Regions from separate parts of the Cytobacillus sp. FSL R7-0696 genome, predicted to be linked through region 2. Evidence: riboswitches for the same ligand, from Rfam matches in the RefSeq annotation. Region 2 holds a riboswitch; the other holds the start of a gene.
The links. A riboswitch is a leader RNA that binds a small molecule or an ion and turns the genes downstream of it on or off. The one in region 2 is predicted to bind lysine.
Positions count from the first base shown of each region.

Region 1: linked by a shared signal. The riboswitch ahead of MKX29_RS13625 (Na+/H+ antiporter NhaC family protein) and the one ahead of MKX29_RS15715 (aspartate kinase) in region 2 are both predicted to bind lysine.

Region 1 is NZ_JBBOWA010000001.1:2,619,107-2,627,416, reverse strand. Features, by position in the region: gene MKX29_RS13645 (ABC transporter ATP-binding protein) at 1-287, opposite strand, end outside; gene MKX29_RS13640 (branched-chain amino acid ABC transporter permease) at 289-1,230, opposite strand; gene MKX29_RS13635 (branched-chain amino acid ABC transporter permease) at 1,236-2,111, opposite strand; gene MKX29_RS13630 (ABC transporter substrate-binding protein) at 2,353-3,540, opposite strand; gene MKX29_RS13625 (Na+/H+ antiporter NhaC family protein) at 4,017-5,588, opposite strand; lysine riboswitch at 5,761-5,945, opposite strand; gene MKX29_RS13620 (YunC family protein) at 6,070-6,372, opposite strand; gene MKX29_RS13615 (DUF72 domain-containing protein) at 6,434-7,279, opposite strand; gene MKX29_RS13610 (iron ABC transporter permease) at 7,605-8,310, opposite strand, start outside.
Region 2 is NZ_JBBOWA010000001.1:3,027,943-3,036,252, reverse strand. Features, by position in the region: gene sdhB (succinate dehydrogenase iron-sulfur subunit) at 275-1,048, opposite strand; gene sdhA (succinate dehydrogenase flavoprotein subunit) at 1,081-2,832, opposite strand; gene MKX29_RS15725 (succinate dehydrogenase cytochrome b558 subunit) at 2,903-3,511, opposite strand; gene MKX29_RS15720 (YslB family protein) at 3,959-4,435, shown strand; gene MKX29_RS15715 (aspartate kinase) at 4,533-5,762, opposite strand; lysine riboswitch at 5,918-6,098, opposite strand; gene uvrC (excinuclease ABC subunit UvrC) at 6,168-7,940, opposite strand; gene trxA (thioredoxin) at 8,083-8,310, opposite strand, start outside.

The sequences.
Region 1 (8,310 bases), 410 kb from region 2:
AGATCATTGAATAAACGAATATTTTGAAACGTCCTACTGATTCCTTTCCTTGTCACCTGATAGGGAGGGAGTCCGTTTAAACGTACACCTTCTAAGAAAATATCTCCTTCAGTCGGCACGTAGACACCAGTTAATAGGTTGAAGCTGGTCGTTTTCCCTGCTCCGTTTGGACCAATCAAACCGATCAGTTCCCCTTGGTGAATTTCCAAATCGAATCCTGAAACAGCTTTTAAACCGCCAAAAGAAATACCAGCTTGATTGACTTTTAATAATGGTTGATTCTCCATTTTAGCTTCCTCCTTTCACGCTTTTACGTTTAAAGAGGTCCGTAATTTCCTTTGTCCCCAATAAACCTTGCGGACGGTAAAGCATAACTAGAATGAGCACGGCACTATAGATTATCATTCGTGTTTCAGGATAACTTTGTAAAAATGTGGAGATAATCGTTAACAAAATAGCCGAGATAACCGCCCCAGATAGACTGCCTAATCCCCCTAATACGACGAAAATGAGGATATCAAATGATTTCAAAAAACCAAATTGAACGGGTTGAATAATATAAAAATTATGAGCATATAACCCCCCTGCGATTCCTGCGAAAAAAGACCCAATGGCAAATGCCGCTACTTTATAATAGGTCGTATTAATACCCATCGCATCGGCAGCGATTTCATTTTCTCTAATCGATATACATGCGCGACCATGCCTTGAATTTGTAAAATTCACAATCACTAATACGGTAATAAATAAGCAGATGAAGGCCGAAGTCCAAGTTGTCATCTTTGTGACCTGCATACCTGCTGCTCCACCTACTGCATCAATATTTAAGAAAATGATGCGGATAATCTCTGCAAATCCTAATGTTGCAATCGCTAAATAATCACCACGTAACCTTAAAGAAGGTATCCCAACAATTAAGCCAGTTAAAGCGGCAACAATCCCACCAATAATAAGTGCAATAGGAAATGGAAGTGAAAGTTTCATCGTTACAATTGCTGAAATGTAAGCCCCAACAGCTAAAAAACCAGCATGTCCGATTGAAAATTGTCCTGTAATGCCAATAACTAAATGTAAACTGACGGCCAAAATAATATTAATACAAATATAAACAAGTGTATTCACATGATAATTATTAATCATTCCAGTATTTGCAGCCATCTGAACTGCAAAATAAACAATAATGGAGAGAATAACAAACAACCAGAAACCTTTGATCTTCTTCGTATTCATCCTTTTTACACCTTCTCTCTTGCATTTTTGCCAAAGATACCTGATGGCTTGAATAAAAGGATTAAAATGAGAATGACAAATGCTGCCGCGTCTCTCCATAAAGAGTAACCAAGGCCACTAACAACCGTTTCAACTACGCCTAACACAAGGCCACCAACCATCGCTCCAGGAATAATACCGATGCCACCTAGTACAGCTGCAACAAAAGCCTTTAATCCTGGAATCACGCCCATTAACGGTTCTATTTTTGTATAATACACACCAAAGAAAACACCTGCTGCCCCGGCCAAGGAAGAGCCAATAGCAAATGTGGCGGAAATGGTTGTGTTTACATTAATCCCCATCAACCTTGCAGCATCCATATCATGTGACACAGCCCGCATTGCTTTACCGATTTTGGTTTTATGAACAATAAATTGTAGAACGATCATTAGCACAATCGAAGTGCCTAAAATCATAAGTGATTGACTACTGATTTGTGCACCCAAAATATTATAGGTTTGATTGCTAATGACTTCAGGATAAGCTTCTGGTTGTGCACCTCTAAAGTAAATAAATAAGTACTGTATAAATAAAGAAATCCCTATCGCTGTAATGAGGGCAGCAATTCGCGTAGAACCTCTCAACCTTCGATATGCTACTCGCTCAATTAACATACCCATCCCTGCACAGACAGCCATTGCAATAATTAAGGCAGGAAAGAATCCTAACCCCCATCCAGCAATCGCATAAAAACCAACAAACGCCCCAATCATAAATACTTCACCGTGGGCAAAGTTAATCAATTTGATAATTCCATAAACCATTGTATAGCCTAAAGCAATCAGTGCATAAATACTTCCTAACGATATCCCATTTACTAACTGTTGAATCCAATCCATGAATCCCCACTCCTCTTCAAATAACCCGAATAGCTTCAGATAGAGAGTGACAGCTAGCGAAGACGCTATGCTGAATATCTCCTCATAAGGTAATAATTGACACGCTAATTTCAAAAAACCATTGCTCCTGAGCAATCTTGGACTATGAGATTATTAGCTATCACATCAGGAATTACCCTTTCATATCTGATAAAAAAAATGGAAGGCCCACTCGCTCCTCCCATTTTAATACAGCCTCATTTTAAGGATTTACTTTCGTTTTGAAGACTTGCTCCCCATCCTTATATTCCAATACAGTAGCTGATTTAATTGGGTTATGATCTTCATCAACTGAAATGATACCCGTTACAAGAGTTAAATCTTTCGTCTCAGCTAAGGCATCTTTGATTTTCTTCGCATCACTTGTACTTTCGGCACGCTCCATGGCATCTTTCAACATATATACAGAGTCATAACCTAATGCATTAAAAGCATCTGGTGATGAACCATTATATTTTTCACCAAACTTTGTTACAAAGGATTGAATCGTCTCGTCTGGATCACCCGAAGAATAATGGTTTGTTATAAACGTATTATTTAAGGAATCCCCTCCGGCTAATTCAACTAGCTTTGGTGAATCCCAACCGTCAGCACCCATTAGCGGTACGTCAATACCCATTTCTCGTCCTTGTTTGACAATAAGTCCTACTTCTTCATAATAACCAGGGATAAAAATAAATTCGGGATTAGCTGATTTAATTCTTGTAAGTGTGGACCTGAAATCAGTATCCTTCGCCACATACGATTCTTCGGCTACTATTTTCCCACCTGCTGCTTCGAAAGTTTCTTTAAAGGAAGCTGCTAAACCTTTTGCGTAATCACTTGCGTTATCAGCATAGATAGCTACATTTTTCACTCCTAATTCATTGGCAGCAAAATTCGCTGCTACTGTTCCTTGGAAAGGATCAATAAACGAGGTACGGAATACAAAATCATTTAAGCTTCCATCATCATTCACTGTTACATTTGGACTCGTACCTGAAGGAGAAAGCAATACCGTCTCTGAATTATTAGCCACTTGTGCTTGAGCAACTGTGTTACCACTTGTAGCAGACCCAATAATAGCTACGACATCATCATTTTCCGTTAATTTAATAGCTGCATTGGTTGCTTCTGCTGCATCCGATTTATTATCGACTTTTACAATTTCTATCTCTTTACCGTCGATTCCACCATCTTTATTAATTTCATCCACAGCCAATTCGATTCCTTCAGCAATTCCTTCACCATATGAGGCAACTGCACCAGAAAGTTCTAGGTTGGCACCTATCTTGACAGTATCACCAGACTCACCACCACCTGCACTATCACTACCACAGCCAGCAAGGAAACCTGCAGCTCCTATAGTAGAAGCTAAAAGAACAGCCGTCATTCTCTTTTTAAAAAACATAATGATCCCCCTCTTTTTGATTATTCCAACAACTAAGAGCATGGTTCAAATCCCCCATATAAACCCCACAAGAAAAGATACCACACAAAAAAGTAGACTAAAATAACCAAAATGTAATATTTTTCTGATAATTGCTATAAATCTAAAAATAGTATAGTATCATTTTATTCATCTGTCAAAACAATCTTTGTGAATAATACTAATATTTAGAATTTTATTAATAGTTTAGAGCGTTAAAGGGTTTCTTTTTCATATGTTTTGTTTGTAAAACTCTATCATTATATTCATAAAATAATTAATAGTAGATAGATATAATGTAGTTCATTCAATTGTTAATAATAGCAATTGAAAATAACTAGCTACTTTTATATAAAGTAAAATAACTTTGCTTATGTAGTAATTTTAGACTTGTAAGATAGAAAAAGAGGAATGAACCGACGAGTTCATTCCTCCTTCCTATATGTTCAAAAGAACTATTATATCGTCTTCTCGGTTTTTGTACCGAACATTTTAACAACAAGTAAAATCCCTGCCATCATAACAATCAAAGCAGCTAATGCAATGATTACACTTCCACTTACACCCAAAATGATATAAGAGATGGCCGCAGCAACAGCTGCTGTAAAGGCATAAGGAAATTGTGTAATGACATGATCAATCAAATTACTTCCTGCACCTGTGGCGGATAAAATAGAAGTATCAGAAATCGGTGAAGCATGATCTCCGAATACTGCCCCTCCAAGTACAGCTGCCATTGCAGGAATCAGCAGGGATATATCTGTAGCTACAGCAATATCACCAGCTATTGGAAGGAGAATGCCAAATGATCCCCAAGATGTCCCTGTACTAAATGCCATAAGTGCCGCAATAATAAATAGGATAACAGGGATAAAATCATGACTCAGATTCGATTGATTAATAACGCTAGCCAAGTATTCCCCTGTACCTATTTGACTAATCAAATCTCCGAGTAACCAAGCAAAGATTAAGATCAATACTGATCCAAACATAGATTTCATCCCAACCCATGTAGCTTTCAAATAAAAATTACTCGTTAGTTTATCATCTTTCTTTAATACTTGAGCAAATTGTACGTAAGCAACAGCTAAACTCAATAATCCTCCGACAATTAATGATAAGGCCACATCTGTGTTTTCTAATAAGGATACTAACGACACATTCCCCTCTGCCCCATTCATGCCTGTCCAAGCCATCATACTCACTGTTCCAATAAATAAAACAATGATTGGCCAAACAAGATGACCAACAGTCCCTTTCGTACTAATAGGTAATTCTTCTTGAACCTCGTCTTTCAACTGTTTCTTCTTATCAAATAGAATTCCTTGTTCAATAGCTTGTTTCTCATGTTTCTTCATTGGACCAAAATCAATTTGCCCAACAACAATGATAAACACCATTATGATTGCCGCCCATACATAAAAATTTAACGGAATGATTTGCATGAAAGCAGAGAAAGCACTATAATCAGTTATTTTATGAGACACTAAAATCGAGCCAATTAAGGCGATAATTGATGCTCCCCAACTTGATATAGGCGATATAACACATAAAGGTGCGGATGTTGAATCAATTAAATAAGCAAGCTTTACACGTGATACTTTTTGTCGATCAGTAACAGGTCGAGATACCTGTCCAACTGTTAACGCATTAAAATAATCATCTATAAACAAAATCATACCTAAAACTACGGTTAATAACTGTGCACCCACTCTCGTTTTCACACGCTTCATTGCCCATTCACCAAAGGCACGACTACCACCCGATAGTGAAATAAATGCAGTAATGCTACCAAGAATAAGTAAGAATAATAGAATGAATATATTCCAAGTATTTAACCCTTCATCTGTTATGAAAAGTGCTATAAACGACGAGAAAAATATTTGTAGCGTATCTAGCGGTTGATATCCTCCAATTAAGATAGCTGCTGTTAACGCCCCTAAACCAAGGGAGAGAATCACCCTTTTTGTTAGTATAACCAAAAGCATCGCTACCAAAGGTGGCAGCACAGAAATAAATGTACCTGTCATAAAAAGACCTCCTATTAGTATAGGAGCTATAGACATGAACGAATGCGTCTCATATCAATTAACGATCAGAGAAAGGTATCCTCCACTTTTCTTTGATCCTTAATTGATAATAAAAAAAGAGTAACGATAGAGATTCTATCATTACCCTTCAAGAAGTAACGTTATTCTCCATCACGACTGTAGCTCCCCATTATGGTTAATATACCTCCATAATGACAGTGTTACTCCTATTTAGAGCAACCCCAACAAATAAATATTGACGTACCTATTTGCTTCGGCAAATCTCCCTTTTATCAAAGTTCACTGTTGTCATCCTCACATTGATTACTAATGATGATTTGCGCCTCTACCCCATCGGATTGATAAGGCATTATTCAATTGTTATACATTATATCAAAATATAATTATTTATGCAAAACTCTATCAAAACCTAAAATATACTTAAATTTATTATTTTTAAGATATAGTAGGATACTATAACCTATACCATTCTTAATAGCGCTTCTCTTCCGATCATCCCTTTTTTAATTCCTAATTCCTCTGCAGCAAAAGTGACTGATTCAAGTGGTGCATCTATTAGTTGTTGAATCGTTTTTACCCCTACGGCTCTACCAGCAATGACATGGCGATCTTTTAATTTTTCATTTAATAACGCAACGTCTAATGCACCACACATGATATATCCATTATCATTTGATACAACTAACAAATTAGTTTTTGGCAGCTCAACGGATACAGTCATAAACGTATGACCATCCAAAATAACAGGCTTTAATTCAACCATGACCGTCCCCCCTTCCCTTTAACAATTTATGTTATAGGTAGAGATTCGGTGTACTCATTAGTTAAAATAAACCGAGTTGTTTTGGAGCTAATCCCTCATATTCAATTCCTAATATTTCTAGAATTTCCTTTGCATTATCCGCTGCGTCACCACCAGAATTATTATTAAATAGTACATAGACGTCCTTCGCCTCTTTTTGTAATTGCTTTAATCGCTCTGCCCACTCCAATAATTCCTTGTGATTATAACGGTATAGATAGCGAACTTCACGCCAATTTGGTTGTTTTTTATTTTGCCATCCATGAACATTACGACCATGCAAGCGGACAAGTACAATTGGATGTCCGCAAGTATGCATTACAATTGGAACAGAGCCCTCCCCTGCTTGTGGTTCATCACAAACGGTATGTATCCATTTCTCTTCCTTGATAAAATTTAAAGTACCTTCTATAAACACAGCTTGATACCAAGACTGATGACGAAATTCAACAGCACATGGTATTTCTCCCATTTGCTGTTTACACCAGCGTAAATATTGAACGTTTTCCTTTTTACAATTAAACCACGGTGGAAATTGAAATAGGACCATCGCTAACTTATTTTCTCTTATATAAGGGGCAAGCGACGCTTTAAAAGCAGCAAACATTTCTTCTTTGGACTCAAAAGGAATCTCTCCCCTTTGATGCCCCGTCATCCCCTGATAAGCTTTCACAACAAATTTAAATGAAGCAGGCGTTTCCCTCACCCACTTTTCCCCGTTCCTTTCTGGCTGTACGGCATAAAAGGAGGCGTCTACCTCAACTGTTGGAAAATGAGCGCCATATTCTAATAGTTTATCTCGGTTAGATACACGCTCCGTATATAGGCTGTCATGATCTCCCCATCCAGTTAAACCAATCCTAATCATTCCATCACCTCATCTACCAATAATCTTCATACTGATTATTTTACCTAAAGGATATAACCATAAACAAGAAACACAATGAAATAAGTGAAAAAGAATCAGTCAAAAACAGAAAAGAAAATTCTTAGAACATTCCATTAGCACTTTACTCATTTTGTGATTGCTCATCGGTATCAAAAAAGGAACCCTTACGCAGTAATAAGGAAAAGCATATAGAAAAAGTACCTTACTGGAGATGGTATAAATCAGATATCCGTTTCTTACTATGAGTTTAAAAGAAATAAAAAATAACCCGAACCATTGTTCAGATTATTTTTTATTAAACAGATTAACTCGCTTTGATTTTGTTCGTTTTCTTCAATAAATAAAGTAAGTATGGTGCACCAATTAAAGAAACAATTATTCCAGCAGGTATTTCTTTAGGAGCTAAAACGACTCTTCCAAGAAAATCAGCTGAAATAAGTAAAATCCCGCCAATTACTATGGTTAATGGCAGTAATTGTAGTAGCTTCGGACCGACCAGTTGTCTAGCAATATGTGGAGCTAGTAAACCGATAAATCCAATTGCTCCAACCACTGATACACTGATGCTTGACAACATAACAGCTAGTATAATCATAAACATACGCATTTTACTAGTTTTCACACCTAAACCAATGGATAGTTCATCACTCAATGATAAGATCTCGAATGTATTGGCCATATAGAGAATAACCGGAAAGAGTAGTAACGATGTTATCATCACAATTACTAGGTCACTCCAGCTTGTCCCATAGGTGCTACCAGCAAGCCATGTTAAAGCTTGTGATGCATGAAGGTTCGCACGTACTAATAAAATCTGTATAATAGCAGAACCTACCGCAGATATAGCAACACCCATTAATAATAGAATCATCGGTTGATAACCGCTCCGCGCACTAATAAACAATACAATTCCCATTGTAACAAGTGCACCAATTAATGCACCAATTGGAATAAGGACAAAGGGGGCTTGAGGAAAAACAATGAGAACCAACATCGCCACTACACTTGCA
Region 2 (8,310 bases):
TTATTATTAATCTTTCAACAACTGAAATATACCAGTTTTTCTATGATTCGTGTTTATTTATAACAAAAATTCTACATTTTTTGCCAAAAATAAGCTGAAAGTACTTTCTTTATTTATTAATTAATAGGTATTTTGTTTTATTATTATGAATTTTCAGTACCTATTGCTTAATACTATTAAAAATATTGCTAATTTAAACGAAGATCCACCTCTTACTCTTTTAACTGGATAAAAAAACACTGAGGCTATAAGCCTCAGTGTTCTATAAAATCTATTACACACGGTCACTTCCAAAGAAGTTTTTAAAAGATTGTAATGTTGTATCACGGTTAAGCGCGGCAATTGATGTTGTTAAAGGAATACCTTTAGGGCAAGATTGCACACAGTTTTGTGAGTTACCACAGTTAGCAAGACCACCGTCACCCATAATTTCCTCTAAACGATCTGCCTTATTCATTTCACCCGTTGGATGCGAGTTGAATAAACGTACTTGAGAAAGTGGTGCCGGTCCGATAAAATCAGATTTGCTGTTTACATTTGGACACGCTTCTAAACATACACCACAAGTCATACATTTTGATAATTCATAAGCCCATTGGCGTTTTTTCTCTGGCATACGCGGCCCTGGTCCTAAATCATATGTTCCATCAATCGGAATCCATGCTTTTACTTTTTTCAATGAATCAAACATGCGACTACGATCAACTTGTAAATCACGTACTACCGGGAATGTTTTCATTGGTGCTAAACGAATTGGTTGTTCTAATTGGTCGATCAGAGCTGTACAAGATTGACGTGGCTTGCCGTTAATGACCATAGAACAAGCTCCACAAACTTCTTCCAAACAGTTCATGTCCCAAGTAATTGGGGTTGTATGCTCCCCTTTTGTATTTACCGGGTTTCTTCGAATTTCCATTAGAGCAGAGATCACATTCATATTTGGACGATAATCAAGTTCAAACTCTTCTACATAAGAATCTGAATCAGGACCATCTTGTCTTGTAATTTGAAATAATACGGTTTTAGACTTTACTGCTGCTTCTGACACGATTAATTACTCCCCTTTCATCGAGTTTTCTCTTAATGTTTCGTTGTATAGTCACGTTTACGTGGCTTAATCAAGCTGATATCCACTTCATCGTAATGGAATTGTGGCGCTGATTTGCCATCAACGAATTTAGCCATAGTTGTTTTTAAGAATTCATCATCATTTCGATCAGGGAATTCTGGTTTATAATGGGCACCGCGGCTTTCGTTACGGTTATATGCACCAATTGTAATAACACGAGCTAATTGAAGCATATTTTGTAATTGACGAGTAAACGCCGCCCCTTGGTTACTCCATTTAGCTGTATCGTTAATGTTGATATTTTCATATCTCTCTAACAATTCAACAATTTTAGCATCTGTTTTTAATAAACGATCGTTATGACGAACAACTGTTACATTATCAGTCATCCATTCACCAAGTTCTTTGTGAAGGATATATGCATTTTCTGTTCCATCAAGAGACATGATTTTATTCCATTTCTCTTGTTCTTGTTGAACTGCACCTTCAAATAATGAAGAAGATAAATCTTCACTTGATTTCTCTAATCCTTCAATATATTCAAGCGCTTTTGGACCAGCAACCATACCACCATAAATGGCAGAAAGCAATGAGTTAGCTCCAAGACGGTTACCACCATGTTGTGAATAATCACACTCACCTGCAGCAAACAATCCAGGGATATTTGTCATTTGATCATAATCTACCCATAAACCACCCATTGAATAGTGAACAGCTGGGAAGATTTTCATTGGTACTTTACGAGGGTCATCACCTTGGAATTTCTCGTAAATTTCAATAATACCGCCCAATTTAATATCTAATTCTTTCGGGTCTTTATGTGAAAGATCAAGGTAAACCATGTTTTCACCATTGATACCTAGTTTTTGGTTTACACAAACATCAAAGATTTCTCGTGTAGCAATATCACGAGGAACTAAGTTACCGTATGCCGGATATTTTTCCTCTAAGAAATACCAAGGTTTCCCGTCTTTATATGTCCAAACACGACCACCTTCACCACGTGCAGATTCACTCATTAGACGTAGTTTGTCATCTCCTGGTATAGCAGTTGGATGGATTTGAATGAACTCACCATTTGCATAATACGCGCCTTGTTGATAAACGATTGATGCAGCAGAGCCTGTATTAATAATAGAGTTAGTTGATTTACCAAAAATAATTCCCGGTCCACCAGAAGCCATAATGACAGCATCTGCTGAGAATGATTGGATTTCCATTGTTTGTAGGTTTTGCGCAACTACCCCACGACAAACACCGTCATCATCAATGACAGTTCCTAAGAACTCCCAACCCTCATATTTTGTTACTAACCCTGCTACTTCGTGACGACGCACTTGCTCATCCAATGCATAAAGCAATTGTTGACCTGTTGTCGCACCAGCAAAAGCAGTACGGTGATGCTGTGTTCCGCCAAAGCGTCTAAAATCTAATAACCCTTCAGGTGTACGGTTGAACATAACACCCATACGGTCGAATAAGTGAATAATTCCAGGTGCTGCTTCTGCCATCGCCTTAACTGGAGGTTGGTTAGCTAAGAAGTCACCACCATAAATTGTATCATCAAAGTGAATCCAAGGAGAATCCCCTTCACCTTTTGTATTTACTGCTCCGTTAATACCACCTTGGGCACAAACAGAGTGAGAACGTTTAACCGGCACTAAAGAAAATAATTCTACTTGTCCGCCAGCTTCAGCAATTTTAACAGTTGCCATCAATCCGGCTAATCCGCCACCGACAACAATAACCTTTCCTTTACCCATATCTGACTCACTCCCTTAATACTAATACCTCTAAAAAACCGAACAAATTATAGAAAAATGTATGTATTCATTACACGAAAGCAAAAATAGCACGAATACCTACAATTGATAATGCGATAAAAATAACTAAAGTTACATAAGTTGAAATCAATTGTGATCTAGGAGATACTGTAATTCCCCAGCTTACCATGAAGGACCATAAACCATTTGCAAAGTGGAAAATTGCAGATAATACACCAACGATGTAAAATGCTAACATGAATGGGCTAGACAAAATATCAGCCATCATATCATAATTTACTTCGGCACCGAACATTGCTGCAATACGAGTCTCCCAAACATGCCAAACGATGAAAATCAATGTAATCACACCGGTTACACGTTGAACTAAGAACATCCAGTTTCGGAAAAATCCGAATCTTGAAGTGTTATTTTTTGCTGTAAACGCAATGTAAAGACCGTAAATTGCATGATATAACAAAGGTAAGAAAATAATAAATATTTCTAGGAAATATCTAAAAGGAAGACTTTCCATGAAATGTGATGCGCTATTAAATGCCTCTTCTCCCCTAGTTGCAAAATGGTTCACTACTAAGTGTTGGATCAAAAAGACCCCAACAGGTATAACTCCAAGTAATGAATGCAATCTGCGATTTAAAAACTCTCGATTACCCGCCATAAGTTTACCCCCTTGAATTTGTAGCATGACACGCTGAATATGTACATAACAAATCCTTCGCATCACTAAGAAAATGCAAATCATTTTCAAAACATTTATATGACATGTCCATTTTACTCCCATCGCCCATTAGCGTCAAGAAAACGGATACAGATTTTGTCGATATTACGAAAATTTTTTCTATTCTAGTTTCACTCAAAAAACCAATGATATAGTTTTTTCAACCCTATTTGGCGGTATATTAAAATAGCTTAAATCACGCAATAATATTCATATTTTACGCATAAAAATACATTTACATTAGATTATTATTAGTGTTAAGATTATTCCCATAATTTACACCAGTTTTACAAACTAAAAATTTTTCCCTTTTCACTGTACGTATTCGTTTTTTCCAAGTAAATTGTATATATTAGACTTTATGAAAGAGGGGAGATTTAGCATAATATGCCATCTCAAGAAGCCCAAATAGAACAAACCGAAAACATGGCAGAATCAATCGAACCAAACAAAGAAGTGATTCCATCCTTTGGTTATGAATTAATTAGAGAAGAACTTTTACATGATTTGCTAGGTAAAGACGCACCAGATATCTTATACTGGGCAGGCAAGAGACTAGCGCGTAAATATCCTCTACAAACAGAAGAAGACTTATTCAGTTTCTTTGTCGAGGCTGGTTGGGGAAAATTAACGAAAAACCTCGAAAACAAAAAAGAAATCGAATACGAGTTAACAAGTGAAGTCATTCAAAAGCGCTGTAAAGAAAATGCTCACGCAACATTCCAATTAGAAGCTGGTTTTATTGCTCAACAAATCGAACAGAAAAAAGAAGTGATTTGCGAAACATTCGAGCACCCACGTAAAAAAGGTGGAAAGGTCCTCTTCACAGTCAAATGGGATAAAAAGGACAATATCCACACCTAATAAATATACCCAACAGTAAAAAAAATCCAAACATCATTCTTTTTAAGGCGTTTAAATGGTGTTTGGATTTTCCTATCTTATACTACTGCTAGCTCATTTAATTTTTTATTAAATCCCCAACTAAATTAAACGTTTGATGTAAAGCTTGAGCAGCATTTAACATATGCGCTTGGTCAATCACAGCCGAGACCTTTATTTCAGATGTACTGACCATCTTTACAACGATGTTATTAGCAGCTAATACATTAAACATCTCAGCTGCTACTCCTGGGTTTGAAATCATTCCTGAACCGACAATCGAAATTTTCGCCAATTGTGATTCCCATTCAATCTGATCATAACTTAAGGCTTCTCGATTTTTTTCTAGTATTTTCACAGTCTCTGTAAGATCTTGGTTTTTAATAGAGAAAGATAAGCCTGATGATTTATCATCTGTAATACTTTGTATAATAATATCAACATTTATATGTTCTTTCGCCAAGAGTGAAAAGATGGATGAAAGGCTTATTAAAGGGTCTTTAATCCCTAGTACAGATACCCTTGTAATATCATCTTCAAAAGCAACCCCTCTAACAACTAAGTTCTCTTCCATTTCCGCAACCTCCTCAATAATTGTTCCTTCTTCTCGTTCCATACTGGAACGTACTTCAAGCTTTACATTGTAATTTTTTGCAAACTCAACTGCTCTTGGGTGTAGAACGCCTGCACCAAGATTAGCTAATTCAAGCATTTCATCGTAAGAGATTGATGGAAGCTTTCTTGCATTTTTTATATAGCGTGGATCAGTTGTGAATACACCTGTTACATCAGTGTATATATCACATTTGTCCGCTTTTAATACTGCTGCAAGAGCCACGGCTGTTGTATCAGAGCCACCCCGACCTAATGTCGTTATTTGGCCAGTCTCACTTAAACCTTGAAAACCCGCTACGATAACAATTCTCCCTTTCTTTAACTCTTGTGAAACAGGCTTTGTGTCAATATCAGTGATTCTTGCGTCACCATGTACTGATTCCGTTTTAATCCCTGCTTGCCAGCCTGTATAGGAAGTTGCCTCATAACCTTTGGAATTTAATGCAATTGTTAATAAGGAGATTGTAACTTGCTCACCTGTAGATAACAACATATCCATTTCTCTCTTACTTGGAGCAGGTGATAATTCTTTTGCCATACCAACTAATTGATCAGTCGTTTTGCCCATAGCCGACACAACGACAACGATATCATTACCATTATTTTTTTCTTCAATGACACGGTTAGCTACATTTTGAATATGATCAACCGAGCCTACGGAGGTTCCACCAAATTTCTGTACAATTAAGCCCACTTTTCTCCCCTACTTTCAAGTCATTCGTTTTTTATTCCCTGCCGCCTGTATGTACAACCAACACATTTCTACCCATATTCGGCATAAAAAAAAGCAATGAGATGAAACCCATCCCATTGCTGTGTAGTCAAACGTATGAACAATCTACGCACACACAGTGAGATAGCCCTCCAAGACAGATAGTCTTGACAATCCTGCACTTATTCAATGCAGAACCAGCGAAGAAAATATTGAGTCTTTCTTCACTTCGGCGAATATTCCCTTTCAAAGTCCTTCAAACGAAGCTCAATCTTCTAAGGAACTTTTACTAATGAAACTCGCACCTCTACCTTCACTTTCAAGTTAAAAAGTGATTTGATATAAAGTTAAAAACACTATACCATATTTGTTTTTTTCAGACAATGTCTATTCATGTAACTTTTCATAAAGTTCTTGTGCAACTTTTAATGGTAAGCCAGATTCCCTAAGGTCTTCTACACTAGCTGATTTCATTTTTTTTACAGAACCAAAATCTTTTAATAACTGCTTTTTTCTTTTTTCCCCAATACCATCAATTTCATCAAGAAGTGACTGAAATGCACTCTTTCCACGAACTTGTCTATGAAATGTAATCGCAAATCGATGCACTTCATCTTGAATACGTTGTAATAAATAAAATTCCTGGCTATTTCGAGCGAGGGGAATGATCATTAATGGATTTCCATAAAGAAGTTGAGATGTTTTATGCTTATCATCTTTGACTAATCCTGCTAGTGGAATATCTAAACCGAGTTCATTCTCAAGCACATCTCGAACGACTTCAACATGTCCTTTTCCACCATCAATGATAATTAAATCAGGTAGGGGGAGCCCTTCTTTTAAAACCCGGCTATATCTCCGTCTCGTCACTTCCCTCATAGATTCATAATCATCTGGTCCTTTAACTGACTTAATCTTATATTTCCGATACTCCCTTTTTGCAGGCTTACCATCGATAAAGACAATCATTGCTGAGACAGCATCGGTACCCTGGATATTGGAGTTATCAAAAGCTTCAATGCGATAGGGTGTGTAAATTCCTAGCTCCTCACCTAAGCTTTCTATTGCATTCACCGTTCTTTTCTCATCACGTTCAATAAGCGAGAATTTTTCTTTTAAAGCAATCTTTGCATTTTTATAGGCAAGTTTCACTAGTTCTTTTTTTCTCCCTCTTTGAGGAATAAATATTTTCACATCCAAAAGCTGCTCAGCCATCGTCACATCAACAGAGTCTGGCAAGTAGATTTCCTTTGGTTTAAAATGGTTAGCTTGTTCATAAAAACGGCCGAGATAGGTGAGCATCTCTTCTTCAGGCTCATTATAGATTGGAAACATAGACACATCTCTTTCAATGAGTTTCCCTTGCCTAATAAAGAATACTTGTACACACATCCAACCCTTATCAACCGCATAAGCAAACACATCTCGGTCTGTAAAATCCGTCATCGTAATCTTTTGTTTTTCCATCGTCGTTTCTATATGGATAATTTTATCTCTGAAATCTTTTGCTTTCTCAAACTCTAGCGCTGCGGACGCTTCTTCCATTTTCGTTGAGAGTTCTTTTTTGATCTCTTTATAACCACCATTTAAGAAGCGAGTAATCTCATCTGTCATTTGTTTGTATGTGTCAGATTTTACTTCATTTACACAAGGAGCTAGACATTGTCCGATATGGTAGTAGAGACAAACTCTATCTGGTAAGGTGTTACATTTTCTTAAAGGATAAAGGCGATCTAATAATCTCTTTGTTTCATTGGCCGCCTGCACATTTGGATATGGACCAAAATATTTACCTTTGTCTTTTTTTACTTTTCTCGTGGTAATTAATCTCGGATGTCTTTCATTTGTTAATTTAATAAAAGGATAACTCTTATCATCCTTTAACATGACATTATATTTGGGGTCATGCTTTTTAATTAAATTTAACTCTAATAATAATGCTTCCATATCGGAAGAGGTCACGATGTATTCAAAATCTTCAATTTCATTTACCAGCCTTAATGTCTTTCCATCATGCGAACCGGTAAAATAGGACTTAACCCGATTACGAAGCACTTTCGCCTTACCGACATAAATAATTGTCCCTTGGCGATCTTTCATTAAATAACAACCAGGTTGAGCAGGTAATAAAGGTAATTTATTTTTTATATTATCATTCATAATTAGCTGTCACATCCATACCTAAAAAGAATATCATTGCAGGAGGAAACCATACCCTTCTTACTGATTTTGCCATACTTGTACTGTAAAAAAACCCCGATCTTCTAAAAGTAGAAGCCGGGGTTTGTTTTTATGGTACTTCTTATGCACCATGTTTTTGAAGCAATTCAACTAGTGCTTCTTTCGGTTGGAAACCAACCACTTTATCTACTTCAGCACCATCTTTAAATACGATGAGAGTCGGGATGCTCATAACACCAAATTTACCAGCAGTTTCTTGGTTATCGTCAACATCAAGTTTAACGATTTTTACTTTATCTCCCATTTCTCCATCAATTTCCTCAAGAACTGGTCCAATCATTTTACAAGG